DNA from 4 places in the Kumtagia sp. genome. Region 3 is predicted to be linked to each of the others. Evidence: predicted binding sites of a transcription regulator. Region 3 holds the regulator's gene; each other region holds the start of a gene.
What was found. The regulator LexA, encoded in region 3, represses DNA repair genes until DNA is damaged. The targets are predictions, from matches to a motif close to TGTTCNNNNTGTGTTCNG.
Positions count from the first base shown of each region.

Region 1 (5,155 bases), on a different contig from region 3:
GCCTTCTCTCCAGCAGCTCCTTCAAGAACTGCCCGGTATAGCTCCTCGGCTCGGCCACCACCTCCTCCGGCGTGCCCTGCGCGACCAGCTCGCCGCCGCCGTCGCCGCCTTCGGGGCCGAGGTCGAGGATCCAGTCGGCGGTCTTGATCACCTCCAGATTGTGCTCGATGACCACCACCGTGTTGCCCTGGTCGACCAGTTCGTGCAGCACTTCCAAGAGTTTTGCCACGTCATGGAAATGCAGGCCGGTGGTCGGCTCGTCGAGGATGTAGAGGGTCTTGCCGGTCGCCTTGCGCGACAGTTCCTTGGCGAGCTTTATGCGCTGCGCCTCGCCGCCCGACAGCGTCGTCGCCTGCTGGCCGACATGGATGTAGCCGAGGCCGACCTTTGCCAGAGTCTGCAGCTTGTCGCGGACGCTCGGAACGGCGGCGAAGAACTCGGCGCCTTCCTCCACCGTCATGTCGAGCACGTCGGCGATCGACTTGCCCTTGAAGGTGACCTCCAGCGTCTCGCGGTTGTAGCGCTTGCCGTGGCAGACGTCGCAGGTGACGTAGACGTCGGGCAGGAAATGCATCTCGATCTTGATGACGCCGTCGCCCTGGCAGGCCTCGCAGCGGCCGCCCTTGACGTTGAAGGAGAAGCGGCCGGGCTGGTAGCCGCGCGCCTTGGCCTCCGGCAGGCCGGCGAACCAGTCGCGGATCGGCGTGAAGGCGCCGGTGTAGGTGGCGGGGTTCGAGCGCGGCGTGCGGCCGATGGGCGACTGGTCGATGTCGATGACCTTGTCCAAAAATTCGAGGCCCTCGATGCGGTCGTGCTCGGCCGGATGCTCGCGCGACCCCATGATGCGGCGCGAGGCTGCCTTGAACAGGGTCTCGATCAGGAAGGTGGATTTTCCGCCGCCGGACACACCGGTGACGGCGGTGAAGGTGCCGAGCGGGATTTCGGCGGTGACGTCCTTCAGGTTGTTGCCGCGCGCGCCGACCACCTTTATGCGCCGGCCCTTCTTCAGCCGGCGGCGCTCGTCGGGCAGGGCGATCTCCAACTCGCCGGTCAGATATTTGCCCGTGATCGAGGCGGGGTTGGCCATGATTTCGGCCGGCGAGCCCTGGGCGATGATGCGGCCGCCATGGATGCCGGCGGCCGGGCCGATGTCGACGACGTAGTCGGCGGTGAGGATGGCGTCCTCGTCGTGCTCGACCACGATCACCGTGTTGCCGAGGTCGCGCAGGTGCTTCAGCGTGTCGAGCAGGCGGGCGTTGTCGCGCTGGTGCAGGCCGATCGACGGCTCGTCGAGCACGTAGAGCACGCCGGTGAGGCCGGAGCCGATCTGGCTGGCGAGGCGGATGCGCTGGCTCTCGCCGCCCGACAGCGTACCGGAATTGCGCGCCATGGTGAGGTAGTCGAGGCCGACGTCGTTCAAGAAGCGCAGGCGCTCGCGGATTTCCTTCAGGATGCGGACCGCGATCTCGTTCTGCTTGGCGTTGAGCTTTGCGGGCAGCTCGGTGAACCAGGCATCGGCCTTGCGGATCGACATGTTGGACACCTCGCCGATATGCAGGCCGGCGATCTTCACCGCCAGCGATTCCGGCTTGAGGCGAAAGCCGTTGCAGGCGGGGCAGGGGGTGGCCGACATGAAGCGCTCGATCTCCTCGCGCATCCACGCCGATTCCGTCTCCTTCCAGCGCCGCTCCAGATTGGGGATGACACCCTCGAAGGTTTTGGTCGTCTTGTAGGAGCGCAGGCCGTCGTCGTAGTGGAAGGTGATCTCGCGTTCGCCGGTGCCGCGCAGGATGGCCTGCTTAGCCTCCTCCGACAGGCTGGAAAATTTGTCGCCGAGCTTGAAGCCGAAAGCCTTGCCGAGTGCGTCCAGCGTCTGCGCGTAGTAGGGCGAGGTCGACTTCGCCCACGGGCTGACGGCGCCGTCGCGCAGCGTGACGCTCTCGTCCGGCACGACGAGATTCTCGTCGATGGCGCGCTGGCTGCCAAGCCCGTCGCAGGCCGGGCAGGCGCCGAACGGGTTGTTGAAGGAGAACAGGCGCGGCTCGATCTCCGGAATGGTGAAGCCGGAGACCGGGCAGGCGAATTTTTCGGAGAACAGGATGCGCTCGTGGGTTTCGTTGGCCGACTTGTTGACCGCGTCGTCGCCGGTCTGGCTGGCGTCGAGCGGCCTGTCGGCGAATTCGGCGACGGCGAGCCCGTCCGCCAGCTTCAGCGCCGTCTCGATCGAATCCGCCAGCCGCGCCGAAAGATCGCCGCGCACCACGATGCGGTCGACCACCACGTCGATGTCGTGCTTGTATTTCTTGTCCAGCGCCGGCGCCTCGGCGATCTCGTAGAACTGGCCGTCGATCTTGACGCGCTGAAAGCCCTTCTTCTGCAGCTCAAGCAGCTCCTTCCTGTATTCGCCCTTGCGGCCCCTGACGATCGGCGCCAGCAGGTAGAGGCGGGTGCCTTCCTCCAGCGCCAGCACGCGGTCGACCATCTGCGAGACGGTCTGGCTCTCGATCGGCAGGCCGGTCGCCGGCGAATAGGGCACGCCGACGCGGGCGTAGAGCAGGCGCATGTAGTCGTGGATCTCGGTGACGGTGCCGACGGTCGAGCGCGGGTTGCGGCTGGTCGTCTTCTGCTCGATGGAGATGGCCGGCGACAGGCCGTCGATCTGGTCGACGTCCGGTTTCTGCATCATCTCCAGGAACTGGCGGGCGTAGGCCGACAGGCTCTCGACATAACGCCGCTGCCCCTCGGCATAGATGGTGTCGAAGGCGAGCGAGGATTTTCCCGAGCCCGACAGGCCGGTCATGACGACAAGGCTGTCGCGCGGCAGGTCGAGGTCGACATTCTTCAGATTGTGCTCGCGCGCGCCGCGCACCGAAATGTACTTGTGGTCGGCCATGCCGCTCCGCCGTCTCGTCAGAATGGATTTCAGGGCCGGTCCGCGTGGTGCCGGCACCGCCTATGTAGGCACGCGCGCCGCCTTTGCGAGCGGGCGCCGCCGCCGGCGGATTTAGGCCGGTTTGACGGGTTTGGGCAAGCGAAAAGAACAAAGGTCGAACGAGTCTCCTGACACAAGCCGCGCGGCCTGTTTGGCGGGCAAGGTCTGTGGCGGCGGCGATCACTTTTTTCGGCGGCCGGCCTTCTTCGGTTGACGGGGGCGGGCAGGCTTGGCACACTCCGACCGTCGCCACGGTGACCCCGACCGGAAAGGCCGGTCGGCAGGGCAGGGCGCCGGTCTGCGAGACGCCGCAGGCAGTCACTTGGCAGGCATTGGTCGAACGTACGCGGGAGTGAGGCATGACTCCACCGGACAGTCCCGAAAGGCTCCGCGCCTGACGCGGAGCGGCGGTGAGGATCGGCCGGGATGAAGTCCGGCGCGAGACCGCCGTTTTCCCCCGACAATCAGAGACCATAGTCGAGTCGTCGGCGTGAGGCCGCGAGGCACTCGAAGAAAAAGCCGGTAAAACGCTCCCGGCAATCGGGTAAAATCCGAAAAGAAGCCCTGCATGCCGATGAACCGGCGGCAGGGCTTCATCTTTGTGGAAATCCCGCTTTCTTGCGCCGTCCCGGTCGCGCTGCTACGTCCCGGACGTTAGATTGAGATGCTTCGCGTCGATCCGCGCCAGAAAGGCTTTGCCGATGCCGAAAGGCCATGAACTCTCCGGCCTTGTGAAATGGTCCGACCGGGACGACTGGCGGGATCTTCTCGACGAGGTGTTCGACCATCACTTCGGCCCGTCCTTCGACGCCTACGGGATCGACTTCGACAAGCTCGAGGAACTCATCGGCGAGACCGACATGAACAGCCTGTGGAGCTGTGCCTTCGAGGATTTCCTGACGCGCCCGCTGTCGGACGAGGACGAGCGCACCGTGATCGACGACTATCTGAAGCGCCGCGGCTGGAAGGAAACGCCGTCCACCCGGCGCTACATGGAAGCCCTGCGGGACTCCGTTTTCAGCCTCCACGAGGTGAGCGGGATCGTTGCGGGCCAGTCGATGCTGGCACGCGACCTGCTGCTCGGCGGCGATCCGGTAGAGGTGACCGAGCATGCGGCGACGCGGATCCTGAAGGACGGCGATCGCATCGGCGGCCGCATCGTCGAGGTGTCGGGCAGGCATCGCCTCGCCGGCGGTGTGGTCGTCTTCGGCCCGGCCGCTGCCGACGAGGTGCTCGGGACCATCGGCGCCGAGATGAAGCGGCTCGGCGACGAAATCTCCGGCCAGGCGGTTTCGTCCGGCGAGGATCTTGGCGGCATGGATCCGCGGCAGATCGGCGAGACGATCTATCTGATGGACGCGGCGCCCGAATTCACCGCCATCTGGCTCGATCACAGGCTGAAGGGCAGGCTGGAGAAGGTGCCGCCGCCGCGCTTCAACAGCGATGGCGAGGAGCTGCTTTTCCACACCATGTCGTATCCGCTCACCGCCGGGATTTCCGAGGATGCGATCCGCGGCCGCCTCGATGCGCTTCCCGACCTGCGCGGCGAAGACGAGTTCGTCTGGAACTGGATCGACGGGGAGGATGAGGGCAGGGACCTTGCGTCTGGCAAGCTGCCGCAGGTGCGCGACGGTCGCCTGCATATGGAGCTCGAGGACGGGACGCCGGTGCTGGCGTCGATCGAGCTGACGCCGGGCGTCCTGCTGCTTTCGGCCAATTCGAAGCTGAGGGCCGACCGCGCCAAGATCATGCTGAAATCGGCCCTGAAGGGCATGATCGGGCAGCCGCTCGTCCAGATCCATACCTACGAGGAACTGGTCCGCCCGTAGGCGGGCGCGTCAGCGCGGCAAGGGCTTGAGGGTGCCGGCGGTGATGTCGACGGCCACCGAGCCGGAGATGCGCACGTCCCAGTCGCCCATGCGCACGAAGCCGTCGGCGTTCGGGCGCGGCGGTTCGATCGGCTCTTCCAGCGGCTTGACGATCGGCTCCGGCCGGACCACGCCGGGAAGCGGCTGCCGCGCCTCGTCGGCCCGAACGGGCGCGGGCGCCATGAGCAGCAGGATTGGCAGCATGAAGTTGCCGAGACGGCGGACGACGGCGATCATTCCGCCAATGTAGGACGAGACCGGCCGATGCGAAACGCATGAACGCCAATTCCTGACATTTTTTGCTGGCGCATGCCGAACAAAACGGGTACAAAACACCTGTGGACAGGTGGATGGA
Region 1 covers NZ_JCACER010000083.1:237,393-242,547, reverse strand. The annotation lists gene uvrA (excinuclease ABC subunit UvrA) at 1-2,893, opposite strand, end outside; gene AC5JDC_RS23065 (DUF7986 domain-containing protein) at 3,634-4,761, shown strand; gene AC5JDC_RS23060 (hypothetical protein) at 4,771-5,037, opposite strand.
Region 1: the regulator LexA is predicted to act here: its motif matches at 3,037-3,054, upstream of uvrA (excinuclease ABC subunit UvrA).

Region 2 (5,155 bases), on a different contig from region 3:
GCCGCAGCGGCGCAGGTCCTCGACGATCTTGCCGGCCGATACCGGGTCGTTCATCAGGCCGGTCTCGGTGATCTCGATCTCCAGACGGCGCGGATCGAAGCCGGTGCGGTCGAGGATAGTGAGGATGTGCAGCCCGGTGTTCTGGTCGACCAGTTGCGACGGCGACAGGTTGAAGGACAGGAACAGGTCGCGCGGCCAGTTGCGCGCGGCTTCCGTCGCCTTGCGCAGCACCAGCTGCGACAGCGGCCCGATGATGCCGCGCTCCTCGGCTATGGGGATGAAGATCGCCGGCGACACCGGCCCGAGATCCCGGTCGGTCCAGCGCGCCAGCGTCTCGAAGCCGCGCACCCGCCGCGTCTCCAGGTCGATGATGGGCTGGAAATGCGGCTCGACCTCGCCCGCCGCCACGGCGCGGCGCAGCGCCTGCTCGATGCGGGTCACCCGCTTGGCCGCCTCCTCCATCTCGCGCGTATAGACCACCACCTTGCCGCGGCCGGAGCGCTTGGCGTGGTAGAGCGCGGTCTCGGCCTTGTCGACCAGCACCTCCGTCGTCTCGTCGCCGGAATAGAACAGCGAGCAGCCGACCGAGGCGGACAGCCGCGCCATGCGGTCGCCGACGTCGTAGGGGGCCGAGATGATCTCGATCAGCATCTTGGCGCGCTCCGAGGCGGCCTCCTCGGAAAACACCATCGGAAAGAGGAAGGCGAACTCGTCGGAGCCGACGCGCGCCACGGTCGAGCCGGCGTCCATCGCCGCGCGCAGCCGCATGGCCACCTGCACGAGGATGTCGTCGCCGGCCCTTCGCCCGAACAGGTCGTTGATCGGCTTGAAGCCGTCGAGATCGAGGATACCCACGGTGAACGGCGCCGGATCGTCGGCGCGGTCGCTGATCAGCCGGTCGATCTTGTCGGAGAAACGCCGATGGTTGCCCAGCCCGGTCAAGGGATCCGTGAAAGCGAGGTCGGCGCTTTCGCTGCGGTCCGGGCCGGGGGCGAAGGACGGCTGCATCAAACTTCCTGTATTCCATGCGACGCGCCGGCGGATAATGGCGGCAAAGTATTGAGGAAACGTATCGGCGGCGCGCTGTTGGCCGGTGGGATTGGCAGCGCGGCGCCAAGCCTATACATCGGCATCGGTTGCGCCCGGAGTTTTGCGACATGCCCCTGAACATCGCCATCCAGATGGATCATGTGTCGACGGTCAACATCGCCGGCGACACCACCTTCGCCCTTTCGCTGGAGGCCGAGCGGCGCGGCCATGCGCTCTACCACTATACGCCCGACCGGCTGACGCTGGACGGCGGAAAAGTGTTCGCCCGGGTTGAGGAAATGTCTGTGCGCGACGAGAAGGGCAGCCATTTTACGCTCGGCGAACCGGTCCGCACCGACCTGTCGGAGATGGACGTGGTGCTCTTGCGCCAGGATCCGCCCTTCGACATGAACTACATCACCACCACCCATATGCTCGAGCGCATCCACCCGGGGACGCTGGTGGTGAACGACCCTGCATGGGTGAGAAACAGCCCGGAAAAGATCTTCGTCACTGAGTTTCCCGACCTGATGCCGGAGACGCTGATCACCAGGGACCCGCAGGAGGTCGCCGCCTTCCGCAAGGAGCATGGCGACATCATCGTCAAGCCGCTCTACGGCAATGGCGGCGCCGGCATCTTCCACCTCGCCGAGGCCGACCGCAATCTCGCCTCGCTGCTGGAGATGTTCTCGCAGATGTTCCGCGAGCCCTTCATCGTGCAGCGCTATCTCAAGGACGTGCGCAAGGGCGACAAGCGTATCATCCTGATCGACGGCGAGGCGGTGGGCGCCATCAACCGCGTGCCGGCCGAGCACGACAGCCGCTCCAACATGCATGTCGGCGGCCGCGCCGAGAAGACCGAGCTGACGGCGCGCGAGCGCGAGATCTGCGCGCGCATCGGCCCGTCGCTCAGGCAGCGCGGCTTCATCCTGGTCGGCATCGACGTCATCGGCGACTACATGACCGAGATCAACGTCACCTCGCCGACCGGCGTGCGCGAGGTGAAGCGTTTTGGCGGCGCCGACATCGCCGCGCTGTTCTGGGACGCGGTGGAGGCGAAGCGGGGGTGAGGGGCTGCCGTGGAGCGCCGTCCAGCACGTCTTCACCGTTGCTACCCGGACATCGAGCCATCATTTTGTTCTCTTAATGTTCTTGCGGAGTGCGGCGTTCTGTGCTTCACTCCAGGCTGCGCGGGGAAGGGGAAAACCCCGCTGCTGGAGAGGGCGGGCATGGTTTCGCGCGTGCGTACCGTGGCATTCCAGGGCGTCGAGGCGGTTCCCGTCGACGTGCAGGTGATGGTCGCGCCGGGCAAGGCCGGCATGCACATCGTCGGCCTGCCCGACAAGGCGGTGGCGGAAAGCCGCGAGCGGGTGCAGGCGGCGCTGCACGCGTCCGGCCTGTCGATGCCGGCCAGGAAAGTGACCGTCAACCTGGCACCGGCCGACCTTCCGAAGGAAGGCAGCCACTACGACCTGCCGATCGCGCTCGGGCTGATGGCGGCGCTCGGCGCCGTTCCGGGCGATGCGCTCGCGGGTTATGTGGTGCTCGGCGAGCTGTCGCTCGACGGCACCATCGCGCCGGTCGCCGGCGCGCTGCCGGCGGCGATCGGCGCCAATGCCGAGGGCAAGGGTCTGATCTGCCCCTCCGCCTGCGGCCCGGAGGCGGCGTGGGCGGGTGCCGACATGGACATCCTGGCGCCGCGCAGCCTGGTCGCCATCGCCAACCATTTCCGCGGCACCCAGGTGCTGACCCGGCCCGAGGCCAAGGTGCATGTGCCGGCCGACAATCTTCCCGACCTCGCCGACATCAAGGGACAGGAGACGGCGCGCCGGGCGCTCGAAGTGGCGGCGGCCGGCGGCCACAATCTTCTGATGGTCGGCCCCCCGGGCTCCGGGAAATCGATGCTGGCGCAGCGCCTGCCTTCGATCCTGCCGCCATTGTCGCCGAAGGAACTGCTCGAAGTGTCGATGGTCGCCTCCATCGCCGGCGAACTCGCCGGCGGAAAGCTGACCGGCCGGCGGCCGTTCCGGGCGCCGCATCACTCGGCGTCGATGGCGGCGATGGTCGGCGGCGGCCTGCGCGTGCGGCCGGGCGAGGTGTCGCTCGCCCATCACGGCGTGCTCTTCCTCGACGAGCTGCCGGAATTCTCGCCGGTGGCGCTGGATTCGCTGCGCCAGCCGATCGAGACCGGCGAATGCGTGATCGCCCGCGCCAACACTCGCGTCACCTACCCGGCGCGGCTGCAGCTCGTCGCGGCGATGAACCCGTGCCGCTGCGGCATGGCGGGCGAGCCGGGCTATCGCTGCGCGCGCGGCGAGCGCTGCCGCAGCGAATACCAGGGCCGGATATCCGGACCGCTGATGGACCGCATCGATCTGCGGGTCGAGGTGCCGGCCGTCAGCGCCGCCGACCTGATCCGCCCGGCGAAGTCCGAGCCCAGCGCCGCGGTTGCGCAGCGCGTCGCGGCGGCGCGGGCGATCCAGCGGCGGCGCTTCGAGGAGATCGGCGCCGCGGTCGCCACCAATGCCCACTGCCCGACGGCGCTGGTCGAGGAGATCGCCAGGCTGGACGCCGCCGGCGAGGCGCTGCTGCGCGACGCCAGCGAAAAGCTCGGCTTTTCGGCGCGCGCCTATCATCGCGTGCTCAAGGTGGCGCGCACGCTTGCCGATCTCGACCAGAGCGAGGACGTCCGCCGCATTCACCTTGCCGAGGCGATCTCCTACCGCATTGTCGGGGAAAGGCTGGCGCAGGCGGCATAGACGTGGGGCGAGGAGAAAGGTGGGCGGATCGACCGGCCGCCGGGTGGTTGCGGCGGCTGACGGGTGGAGCCGGACCGGTCGGGCGCCGGGATGTGGCGGCGCTGCCGCCGGTCCGACTGTTGGTCGTGCGACCCGGTCAGTGCGGCCACAGCAGATAGGCGGCGGCACCGAGCATGGCGAGCTGGGTGCCGACGCCGCCGGCGATCCGCAGCGGCGAGGTGACGCGTTTGGCGTCGAGGCCGACGAGGTGCAGGGCGCGCGATGCGATGAGCACGATGCCGATGGCGTGCAGCCAGATCGGGCCGAGGCCGCGTGCTTCGCAGAACGCCATCAGCAGAAGGGCGAGCGGAGCGTTCTCGACGAGATTGCCGTGGCGGCGCATCCACAGCGCCAGGTCGGCATCGCCGCCGTCGAGGATCGAGATGCCGGAACGCCCTCGCTTGGCGCTGACGACATTGGCGAGAACGATCACCATGACGGTGAGGATGGAGGCATAGAGGGCGGTTATCTGAAAGGACATCTGGAAGTCTCCGTATCGCGGATGGGGTTGCGATCCGTTGACGAACGGCGTGTTGCGGAATCGACAAGGTTTCCGTCTGGAAGTTGGAGGTTTTGAAAAAAGATCAGATTCTCCCGGACGATCCGGATTCCGGCGACAGGATCGGACGAGCCGGCCGGCTGTGTTTTGGCTGGTCCTGGCGGGCAATGGTCGAGGGGCCGGCTGCACGGCAGATCGTGTGGGTGCGTCGGAGGCGGCGCCGGGCAGTTCAGCCTCGCGTTCGGCGGGACGGCCATGGTGCGGCAGGGGCGGCGGGCCGAGACTCGTCGCAGCCGTGCCTGGCGCATCTGCGCCGGTAGTCCGTTGGTTTCCTCAGCCCATCCGTGGTCGGACAGGCCCGTTGACGGAGACTGGAGCGCGTGCCGAGGGAAGCAGGGAGGAGTGAGCCGGGCACCGCGCGACTGCCCGCCCGGCGCCGGCGGAGAACGCCGGGGAGGCCGGGATGAAGCGGTTCTTCACGGCGGCCGCCTGGGATGATTGCCAGCGAGGTGGAATGGCCGCCTGGGGAGGGAGGATGCGGCTGCCGCCACGGACGGGGCAAAAATTCTCCTGTCGCATGTCGATTCCGTCGGGTGCCGTTCGTTTTCGGTTGCACGCCTTGCTTTCCAAGGCATCATCGCCCGGAACGGGCCGCAGAAGGGAGCTTCACCGTGAAATACATCGCGCTCATCTATTCCGCCGAGGCGTCCGAGCCTCCCTATGGGACACCGGAGTTCGGCACTTATCTCGCCGAATATCAGGCGGCCAACGAGACCTATGCCCGCGACGGCGTCCTGGTTGTCGGCGAGGCGCTGAACGGCGTCTCCAC
Region 2 covers NZ_JCACER010000023.1:18,116-23,270, reverse strand. The annotation lists gene AC5JDC_RS09790 (putative bifunctional diguanylate cyclase/phosphodiesterase) at 1-1,008, opposite strand, end outside; gene gshB (glutathione synthase) at 1,158-2,099, shown strand; gene AC5JDC_RS09780 (YifB family Mg chelatase-like AAA ATPase) at 2,259-3,788, shown strand; gene AC5JDC_RS09775 (MAPEG family protein) at 3,925-4,308, opposite strand; gene AC5JDC_RS09770 (YciI family protein) at 4,998-5,155, shown strand, end outside.
Region 2: the regulator LexA is predicted to act here: its motif matches at 2,166-2,183, upstream of AC5JDC_RS09780 (YifB family Mg chelatase-like AAA ATPase).

Region 3 (5,155 bases):
TTGCCGGCGTTGCCGCGGCCTTCGACCGCGACCAGCCGCCCGCCTTCCCTGAGCTGCGCGAACAGCGCCTCGGGCAGTTGGTCGACCGATCCGCCGACCAGGATCGCATCGTAGGGCGCTTCGGCGCCGTAGCCTTCCGGCAGCGGGCCGCGCACGACCGCGACATTGTCGAAACCCAGCCGCGTGAGATTCTCGGACGCCAGATCGGCGAGCATCGAATCGGCTTCGAGGGCGATGACGGAACTGGCGAGCCGCGACAGCACCGCGGCCGAATAGCCGGTGCCGCAGCCGATATCGAGCACGAAATCCGACGGCGCGATGTCGCAAAGCTGCACCAGCTTGGCGAAGGGCGACGGCTCCATGAGGTAGCGCGGAGGATTGCCGCCCTGCGCGGGAGCGACCTCCACGTCCTCGTCGATATAGGCGAGGTTGCGCTTGGCTTTGTCGAGAAACTCCTCGCGCGGCACCGTGAGCATGGCGGCGAGCAGCGCCTGGTTGTTCACGTCGGTTGTGCGCAGCTGGCCGTCGACCATCCGTATCCGGCGCTGGGCGTAGTCTGCTTCCATGTCGAACCGGTCCGTTCCTAGCGCCGCGGGGCGCATATTCATCGAAACGCACGGCGTCGACGCAGGCGGGGCGCCGAAAGCGATGGAGGCCTCGCCCGGAATCGAACCGGGGTGCAAGGATTTGCAGTCCTCTGCGTAACCACTCCGCCACGAGGCCAGACCGCCATGCGTTCTGTGCCTGCTCAATAGGTTAACCGACCGGGCCGGGTCAAGTGACAGCGCTGCAGGGAAAGCGTCCCTTTCACATCATTCCGCGAAACGGGGTGGCCGACGTGTTTTTTTCGCATCACCTGATTAAATCCGCATCCGCCGCTGGATTCGTCCGGGAAAGCCCTCCCGAGCAGCGGCTTGAGAGGGCGTGACCGGGTCGCCGGCTGGGCAAGGAAACCGCGCCGGCCGACCGTGACCCGCGACCGTCGCGGTGATTCGAGCCCGTGCCGGGTCAGGCTCTGTCGGAATTCCGCTCAAGGCCGTCGCCGCCGCCCCCACCAGACCGCACCACGGCGACGCACACGGCGCACGGAGGCGAACTCGTAGGAAAGCACCAGCAGCCCGAGCGGGACCATCCAGAAGCCCAGTATCGGCAGGAAGCCGAGCACGCCGCCGACGATGAGCAGGACGCCGATCGCGATCCGCAAGGGGCGCGACTTCGGCATGCGTAGCTCGCGACCAAAAACGGAGATCGTCCGATGCGCCTGCCGGTGCCTTTCCTTGTGCTGCGGTTTTCCGTCCATCGACCGTCTCGTTTTGCGTCGCAGTCTTCGGTCGCGACGGCCTCCGCCAGCCGCATTCCCCGATTCCGCGTGCTCCGCCGTTCACATAGGACAGCAAATCGATCAAAAAAATGCCCAACGGCGCTTTGCAAAGCCGAAACGGGTTTGCTATAGCCAGCCGCGTTGCTGAACGAGCACCTGTTCCCCGGTAGCTCAGCGGTAGAGCAACCGGCTGTTAACCGGTTGGTCGCTGGTTCGAATCCGGCCCGGGGAGCCACTCCTTCCGAAAATCGATACGGCCCGCATGGAAATGCCATCCCGGCTGGCATTGATCGCTCGCCCGGAAAGATGCCCCATTTCCGGGATTTCTGGCCGATGGCCCATCGGTCCGCTCCCGGGTCACGCGACGGCATCAATTGTTTACGAGCGGTGGAACTGCCGCGTGCCGATGACAGTTGGTCGCAGGTGCGTTACCGAAGGTCACAGAACGATGGACCGGAGATCGGCGGAGCCGTCGTATTCTCCCTGGCGACTGTCGTAGCAGCCACGGCGTTGGCGCTTTATGCGGCCAGCATCGGGGTGTTCGACAGCCAGCCGGCCGGACGGTTGCATTTGGCGTCGATGGTTTCGGTCCCTCCGCCGCCGCAAGACAGTGCCGGCATCGACGGGATCACCACGTCCTCGGTTGCCGGGACGCCGGCCCGCCCCGATTGCAACGTCGTTGCCTGCGCCAGGGCCTATCGCAGCTTCACGCCGTCCGACTGCACGTTCCAGCCTTTCGACGGCCCCCGCCGTCTTTGCCGGAAGTAATGGGGCGTTTTACCACGCTTTCTGCTTGCCGTGCGGTGTAGGCACCGACAAGACGCCGAAACATAATATTTTTCAGCCATCGTGCCCCTGTCGCGGTCCGTTAACCCGACATTTAGCGGTTGCGGAACACAAATGGAACAGATAGTGTTTGTTCTGGTTTTGTTTTGACGCGATTCCGGATGGGGCCAAGATGCTGACGCGCAAGCAATACGAACTCCTGCTCTTCATCCATGAGAGGCTGAAGGAGTCCGGCATTCCTCCCTCCTTCGACGAGATGAAGGAGGCGCTCGACCTGGCGTCGAAATCCGGCATCCACCGTCTGATCACCGCGCTCGAGGAGCGCGGCTTCATTCGCCGCCTGCCCAACCGGGCTCGCGCGCTGGAGGTGATCCGCCTGCCCGATACGATCGCGCCAGGGCTCGCTCCCGCGCGAAAATTCTCGCCCAGCGTCATCGAAGGCAGCCTCGGCAAGCGTCCCGCCGAGCCGGCGCGGGCGCCCGTCGCCAGCAACGACGACGAGGCCGGCCCCGGCGTCTCCGTCCCGGTCATGGGCCGCATCGCCGCCGGCGTGCCGATCGACGCCATCCAGCATCGCACGCATTCCATCATGATCCCTCCGGAAATGCTGTCGGGCGGCGAGCACTATGCGCTGGAGGTCAAGGGCGACTCGATGATCGAGGCCGGCATCCTCGACGGCGACACGGTGATCATCCGCAATGCCAACACCGCCAACCCCGGCGAGATCGTGGTGGCGCTGGTCGACGACGAGGAGGCGACGCTGAAGCGTTTCCGCCGCAAGGGCGCCTCCATTGCGCTGGAGGCGGCCAACCCCGCCTATGAGACGCGCATCTACGGGCCGGACCGCGTACGGGTCCAGGGCAAGCTGGTCGGCCTGATCCGGCGTTACTGATTTTTCGGCGGGCGGACCTCAGGGCCGGCCGGAGGTCTCCCCGGCATCGGCACCGGACGACGGTTTGGGCGAGGAATCGGGAACGATCGGGACGCGGTCCACGCCATCGCTGTCGGCAGTGGCAGCTCGGCTATCCGTTGCTGCCCTCGCAGGCACGTCCGTTCCGGCGGGTGCCAGTGGGTCCTGCGGCTTGCCCTGCTTGCCCCGGCGATAGGGCGGCAGCCCGCGTGCTTCGCGTGAGAAGACGCGATGGCCGTGCCATGGCCGCTCCGGCAGGCCGATGGCGAAGTCGATTTGCGGCGGTCCCGCGCCGGGCGTGAGAAAAACGGCGGCGCTCCCCGAGCGCGCAAGGTCGCGCCTCGTCACCACCGCAAGTCTTTCATCGGCGCATTTCAGCGGAACGGCCGCGTCGTCGAGCACGATGACGGCAGCGAAGGCGCAGGCGCGCCGGGCCTCCTCCGCATCTGCGGTGTGGACGACGACCGCCCCCGACATAAGGCGCGCGGCGCAACCGGCAGGCCCGCACAGGAAGCCGCCGCCGTCGCGGGCGGCAAGCGCGATCGATTCGAGGGTTGGCCCGTCCGTCTCGCTTCCGGCCGTTTTTTCGTTCCGTGCGGCGGCCGGCGGGACATCGTCGATCGGGTCGCCCTGCCGTGGCCGGTTTCCGCCGGTCTCGCGCTTGTCGGCGGTCGGCCCAGGCCGCTCGACGATGCGTTGTGGTTTGTGCACCGCCCTTCCCTCGAGAGCCCGCTGCCAGTTCTGGGCAGTGAACGCGTTGGCGCGCGTTCGGTTGACGGCAAGCCCGTCTTGCGCGTCGAGCAGTCCGACCAGGGCGCCGTCCTCGGAAACCAGGACATCCGGCGGGCCGACATTGTCGAGCGTCAGCAGGCCGGCAAGGGCGAAGGGAAGTGCCGCCAGCCTCAGCCATGTGGTGGCGACCGTGGCAATCACCAGGGCGAGCGTCAGCAGCAGCACGGAACCAACCGAGATCAGGCCGACCGCATCCACCGGCGAGCGCCGTGAAAACCACTCGGCCACCGCCACCATCGCGGAAATCCCCTTGCCCATCAGATCGAGGAAAGGTCCGTCCAATCCGAACGGCATCGCCGCGGCGGCAAGGACCGCCGCCGGCATCACCACCACCGAGACGATCGGCATGGCCACCAGGTTGGCGCCGAGGCTGAGCGGGGCGATGCGCTGGAAGTGGTAGGCGCCGTAGGCCGTGGTGGCGAGGCCGGCGACCAGCGAGGTAACGAACAGCCCGACGGCTATCCCGACGGTCCGGCGCAGCGCCATGGCCGCGAACGATCGCTGCGCCGACATGGTCCCCGCCTCCGCGTTGCGCCGCTCGCTCCACCAAGCATAGGCAGCGACCAGCGCCGCGGTCGCGGCGAAGGACATCTGGAAGCTCGGGCCGACCACTTCGTGCGGCGTGAGCACGAGCACGATGATCGCAGAGATGGCGAGATTGCGCATGGTCAGCGCCGCGCGGTCGCACAGCACGGCCACGAGCATCACAGCCAGCATCAGGAAGCTGCGCTGCGCCGCGACCTCGCCGCCGGAGATGGCGAGGTAGCCGGCGACCGCCGCCAGGCCGCCCGCGGCGGCGTATTTCTTCACCGGCCGCCGCGACGCGAATCCCGGAAACAGGGCCATCCCCGCGCGCAGCGCCCCGATGACGACGCCGGCGACCAGCGCCATGTGCAGGCCTGAGATCGAAATCACATGATAGAGCCCGGTGCGCCGCAGCGCCTCGCTGGTCTCGTCCGGGATGCCGGCGCGCACGCCGACCATCAGCGCCGCGGCAATCTCCCCTTCCGCCCCCGCGACCCGCTGGCGGACTCGTTCGGCAATCCGGTTGCGGATGTTCTCCAGCGCTGCCGTGAACCGCCCGGCCAGGCTCGCGGTCCGCGGGGAGACAAGCTCCGGCCCGCTCATGAAGAAGCCGCTCGCGCCGATCCCGTCGAAATAGCTTTCGAAGGAGAAGTCGTAGCTGCCGGGCCGCACCGGTCCCGACGGCGGGCGCAGCCGCACCAGGCCGCTCACCGTCGAGCCCACCGCGACACCTTCGGGCAGCTTGCGCGCCGTGGCGCGGATACGCTGCGGCGCGTAGCGCAACTGCGGGCGCTCGGTCGACGCGACGTCGATCGTCAGGC
Region 3 covers NZ_JCACER010000096.1:36,422-41,576, reverse strand. The annotation lists gene AC5JDC_RS24430 (protein-L-isoaspartate O-methyltransferase family protein) at 1-566, opposite strand, end outside; tRNA gene AC5JDC_RS24425 (tRNA-Cys) at 650-723, opposite strand; gene AC5JDC_RS24420 (hypothetical protein) at 1,031-1,300, opposite strand; tRNA gene AC5JDC_RS24415 (tRNA-Asn) at 1,482-1,556, shown strand; gene AC5JDC_RS24410 (BA14K family protein) at 1,655-2,089, shown strand; gene lexA (transcriptional repressor LexA) at 2,280-2,999, shown strand; gene AC5JDC_RS24400 (ComEC/Rec2 family competence protein) at 3,018-5,155, opposite strand, start outside.

Region 4 (5,155 bases), on a different contig from region 3:
CAGTCCCGCGCGGCCCAGGGCCGGGTCGCCGACGCGCCGAGCCGGCATTGGGTCTACCGGCTGCTGCCGCGCGCGCTGTGGCCTTATGCGCAGCTCGCCCGCTGGGACCGGCCGATCGGCTGGCAATTGCTGCTATGGCCTTGCTGGTGGTCGGCGGCGCTCGCGGCAAGCGCCTATGCGCGGCCCGAGGACACGCTCGCCAGCCTGCTGCCCTCGCCGCTGACGCTCGCGCTGTTCCTGGTCGGCGCCATCGCCATGCGCGGCGCCGGCTGCACCTACAACGACATCGTCGACGAGCGGATCGACGCCGCGGTCGAGCGCACGCGCTCGCGGCCGCTGCCCTCGGGAAAGGTGAGCCGCCGGCAGGCCTGGACGTTCCTCGTCCTGCAGGCGCTGGTCGGGCTCGTCGTGCTGCTGCAATTCGACAGCTTCGTCGTGCTGCTCGGCCTCGCCTCGCTGGTGGTGGTCGCCGCCTACCCGTTCATGAAGCGAATCACCGACTGGCCGCAACTCGTTTTGGGGCTTGCCTTTTCCTGGGGCGCGCTGATGGGCTGGGCGGCCGAGTTCGGCGATATCGACGGCCCGGCCGTCATGCTCTATCTCGGCTCGATCCTGTGGACGATCGGCTATGACACGATCTACGCCCACCAGGACAAGGAAGACGACGCGCTGGTCGGCGTGCGATCGACGGCGCGGCTGTTCGGCGAGAACACCAAGGCATGGCTCGCCGGCCTCTATGGCGGCGCGCTGGCCTGCTTCGCCATCGCCTTCGCGTCGGCCGAGGTGCCGCTGCCGGCTCTGGCCGGGCTGGTCGCCGCCGGCGCCCATATGGCCCGGCAGATCCGGGTGCTCGACATCGACAACCCGGACCAGTGCCTGGCGCTGTTCCGCTCCAACAACATCGTCGGATGGCTGATCTTCCTTGGACTACTCGGTGGCGGGCTGTGGATGGCGCTGAAGCCGGCCGTGCCGATCTGAGGAGCGAAGAGCAGGAATCATCATCCTGCTCCAACTCCTTGTTTTAGCGAACGATCTTCCGATAAGCCGTGCGCCCTTCCGGGCTCGTGCCCTACTCGGCAGCATCGAGATTCAAGAGTTCGACGCTGACCTCCGCCTCCAGCCGGAACGGCGCAAAGCTCGTGCGGTGGATGCGCGGCAGCGCGCCGTGGCGCTCGATGGCGGTGCGGTGGCGCACCGTCGCATAGCCCATATGGCTCTCGAAGCCGTAATGCATGTGGGTGCGTCCGCAATTCTCCATCATGCGGTCGCGCACCACCTTGGCGACGATCGACGCGGCGGCGATCGACTGCGAGCGCTGATCGCCCTTGACCAGCGCCTCGGCGCCGCAGGGAAGACCCGGCGGCACGTCGCGGCCGTCGACCAGCGCGTGCAGCGGCTTCACCGGCAGGCCGCAGAAGGCGCGCCGCATCGCCTCCAGGCTGGCGCGCAAAATGTTGATGCGGTCGATGCCGGCGGCGCTCACCGACGCCACCGACACACCGAGGGCGGAGTCGAGGATCAGGCCGAACAACGCCTCTCGCGCCTCGGCGCTCAGACGCTTGGAATCGTCCAGGCCGTCGGGAATGCGGTCGGGATCGAGGACCACCGCGGCGGCGACGACCGGGCCGGCGAGCGGCCCGCGCCCGGCCTCGTCGAGGCCGGCGAGCGGCCACAGCCCGCGCTTCATCGCCTTCCGCTCGAAGGCGAAGTCCGGCTTGATCACCAGATCGAAGAGGGGCGGAGAATCGGAAGACGGGCGAGCCATTTGGCGGCGAAACTCGCATCCGTTCCGATTCTCCGCAAGGCCTTCCCGGCCGTCGGGGGGCGAGCGGGGAAGGCACTCCGTCAGGGTGGGGCGGCCTGACGGAAGCTGAGACAGTAGGCAGTAGGCAGTAGGCAGTAGGATGATCTTCAAAGCCCACAAGGCGGCAAGATGCCGGGCTTTCTCCCCTACTGCCTACTGCCTACTGCCTATTTGCTTCACAAAAGCATCAACTGCTCGGTCCTCCCTTCATTGCCCTTGAACAGGTCGGTGCGCAGTCGCGTACGCTCCTTGTTGAGGCCGAGCCGCTTGGCGGCGATCTCGAAGCGGCGGCCGATCTGCCAGGCATAGGGACCGGCGCCTTTCATGCGCTTGCCCCATTCCGAATCGTAGTCCTTGCCGTCGCGCATGGAGCGGATCAGCGACATCACATGCCGGTAGCGGTCGGGATAATGGCGCAGCAGCCAGTCCTTGAAGATCGGGCTGACCTCCAGCGGCAGGCGCAGCAGCACGTAGCCGGCCTCGCGCGCCCCGGCATGCGCGGCCGAATCCAGCACGCGCTCGATCTCGTGGTCGTTGAGGCCGGGCACGATCGGCGCCATCATCACCGATGCCGGAATGCCCGCCTCGTCGAGCGCCCGCAGCGCCTCGAGCCGCTTGGGCGGGGTCGAGGCGCGCGGCTCCATAGTGCGCGCCAGCATGCGGTCGAGCGTGGTGATCGACAGGGCCACCTTGGCGAGGCCCTTCTCGGCCATGCGGGCGAGGATGTCGATGTCGCGCAGCACCAGCGCCGACTTGGTTACGATGCCGACCGGATGCTCCCGCGCCTCCAGCACTTCGAGTATCTCGCGCATGATGCGGTATTTCCGCTCGATCGGCTGATAGGGGTCGGTGTTGGTGCCGATGGCGATGGTGCGCGGCTGATAGCCGTCCTTGGAAAGCTCCCTGTCGAGCAGTTTCGCCGCGTCCGGCTTGGCGAACAGTTTCGACTCGAAGTCCAGTCCCGGCGACAGGCCCATGAAGCTGTGCGTCGGCCGGGCGAAGCAGTAGACGCAGCCGTGCTCGCAGCCGCGATAGGGATTGATCGACCGGTCGAAGGAGATGTCCGGCGAGTTGTTGCGGGTGATGATGGTGCGCGGCTTCTCGACCTGCACCTCGGTCTTAAAGGGCGGCAGGTCCTCGAGCCCGCTCCAGCCGTCGTCGAAGACATGGCGGCTCAGCGGCTCGAAGCGGCCGGTCGGATTGACCCCGGCGGCGCGGCCTCGCCGCCGCTCCTCGCCGACCCTGACACCGCTCTCCTCGATCATCGCATTGGCCATTTCCGCCCTGCCGCTTCCAAAAGCAGCAATGTCGGCGCGCACGACCTGTTCCATGCGGGCGCGCTGCCATGGCGTTTCTGCGGTCTGTCGAATCGCGGTGTCCATGAAACTATTCCTATCCGCTAGATTGGAACATATCAAGAACATTCTAGCGGGAACGGCTTGCCGCCGCATTGCGGCGCCTTGTCGGCTGGCACTCGGCACGCGCATCCGCTACTGGCTAAGCAATGCTCACCGTGCTCATCGAGACCAGGAACGACGAGGAGGCGCTGGCGCGTACGCTGGCCTCCCTGGTCGGCGCGGCGGTGGAGGGCATCGTGCGCGACGTCGTCGTCTGCGACAGCGGCTCGACCGACCAGACACACCGCGTCGCCGAGCACGCCGGCTGCCACTACGTGACCGAGGGCGTGGCCGCCGGCATACGCCAGGCGAAGGGCGAATGGCTGCTGATGCTCGAGCCGGGCGCACGGCTGGCCGACGGCTGGACCGAGTCGGTGATCGATCACGTCTCGCGCCAGTCGATGCCGGCGCGCTTCTCGCGCGCCCGCGGCGAGCGCCGTGCGCTGTTCACGCGCATGTTCTCCGGACAGAGCGCGCTGGCCGAAGGGCTGGTCATCCGCAAGGGGCAGGCGGTTGCGCTGTCCAAGTCGGCGGCCAGCGCCGAGGCGGTGGCGCGAGGGCTTGCGAGCAGGCGGCTGGAGGCCGAGATCCGGGTCGCCGAAACGCGGCAGAAATAGCGCCGCAATCGTCGTGGTGGATCCGGGGCGCCGCCTCAGTTCGGTGGCGTCGGAGCGCTGCCATGCTCACGCCAGCCTTGTTGCCAATGGCGGAGCCGGCAGAGCCAGCGCCGGGGCCAGTTGCGGATCGCGGTCCGGCGCAGGTTCTGGGCGCGGCGCCCGTAAAAATCCGTGTCGATCGAGCCGTCGGGCCTGCGGCGGACCGGCAATTCGGCAGAGGCGGTCATGGCGGTCATACCCAGCTCAACGTGCCGAGGCTAGGTGCTCGGGCCTTCTCGCGCTTGACCGGCGGCTGACCGTTTCCTTGCCTTTCGCTTGTCTTTTGCTCGGCTCTGCCCGGCACCCCTCCTGTTCGGCCACGCGCTGGTGTAGAAGCGGGCATGCGCTATCGCTTCGGGCCATGCGAATTGCAGCCGGAAACCCGTGAACTGTGGGTGGAAGGCCGGCCGCAGCCGGTCGAGCCACAGGTCTTCGACCTGCTTCTGCTGCTGGTGCAAAACCGCGACCGGGTCGTCTCGCAGGACGAGCTCGTCAGGGTGGTCTGGGAAAACCGGATCGTCTCGGATTCGGCGATCGCCGCCCGCATCAGCGCGGGGCGCGCGGCCATCGGCGACGACGGCAGGCGCCAGGCCTGGATAAGGACGGTACCGCGCCGCGGCTTTCGTTTCGTTGGCGCCGTCGAGGAGGCAGCGCGGCCGGAGACGGCTTCGCCGCCCTCCGCCGAACTCAGCCGGCAACGCGTGGCGCTGTGCCGTTCGGCCGACGGCACGCGCATCGCCTATGCGACGAGCGGCAGCGGCTATCCGCTGGTCAAGGCCGGGCACTGGCTGACGCATCTGGAGCATGACTGGCAAAGCCCGATCTGGCGGCCTGCCCTCGATCTGCTGAACCGCCGTTTCCACCTCGTCCGCTACGACCAGCGCGGCAACGGCCTGTCCGACTGGACCGTGACGGATTTTTCGCTCGAGCGCTTCGTCGACGACCTGGAGGCGGTCGTCGAGGCAGCGGGGCTCGACCGCTTTGCGCTCTACGGCACGTCGCAGGGCGCGCCGATCGCCGTCGCCTACAGCGTGCGCCATCCCGGCCGCGTCAGCCATCTGGTGCTGCAGGGCGGCTTCGAGAAAGGGCGCCTGGTGAGAGGCGCGGCGAGCGAGCGGGAACAGGGCGAGGCGATCCTCACACTCATCCGGCACGGCTGGGGCAAGCGCGGCAGCCCTTTCATCAATGCCTTCGCCGCAATGTTCATCCCGGAAGGCAGCCGTGAGCAGATGGATTCACTGGTCGACCTGCAGCGCCTGACGACGTCGCCGGACAATGCGGCGCTGTTGCGGGGCGCC
Region 4 covers NZ_JCACER010000024.1:891-6,045, reverse strand. The annotation lists gene ubiA (4-hydroxybenzoate octaprenyltransferase) at 1-978, shown strand, start outside; gene rnhB (ribonuclease HII) at 1,070-1,765, opposite strand; gene AC5JDC_RS10145 (PA0069 family radical SAM protein) at 1,981-3,135, opposite strand; gene AC5JDC_RS10140 (glycosyltransferase) at 3,309-3,818, shown strand; gene AC5JDC_RS10135 (hypothetical protein) at 3,854-4,054, opposite strand; gene AC5JDC_RS10130 (alpha/beta hydrolase) at 4,199-5,155, shown strand, end outside.
Region 4: the regulator LexA is predicted to act here: its motif matches at 3,210-3,227, upstream of AC5JDC_RS10145 (PA0069 family radical SAM protein).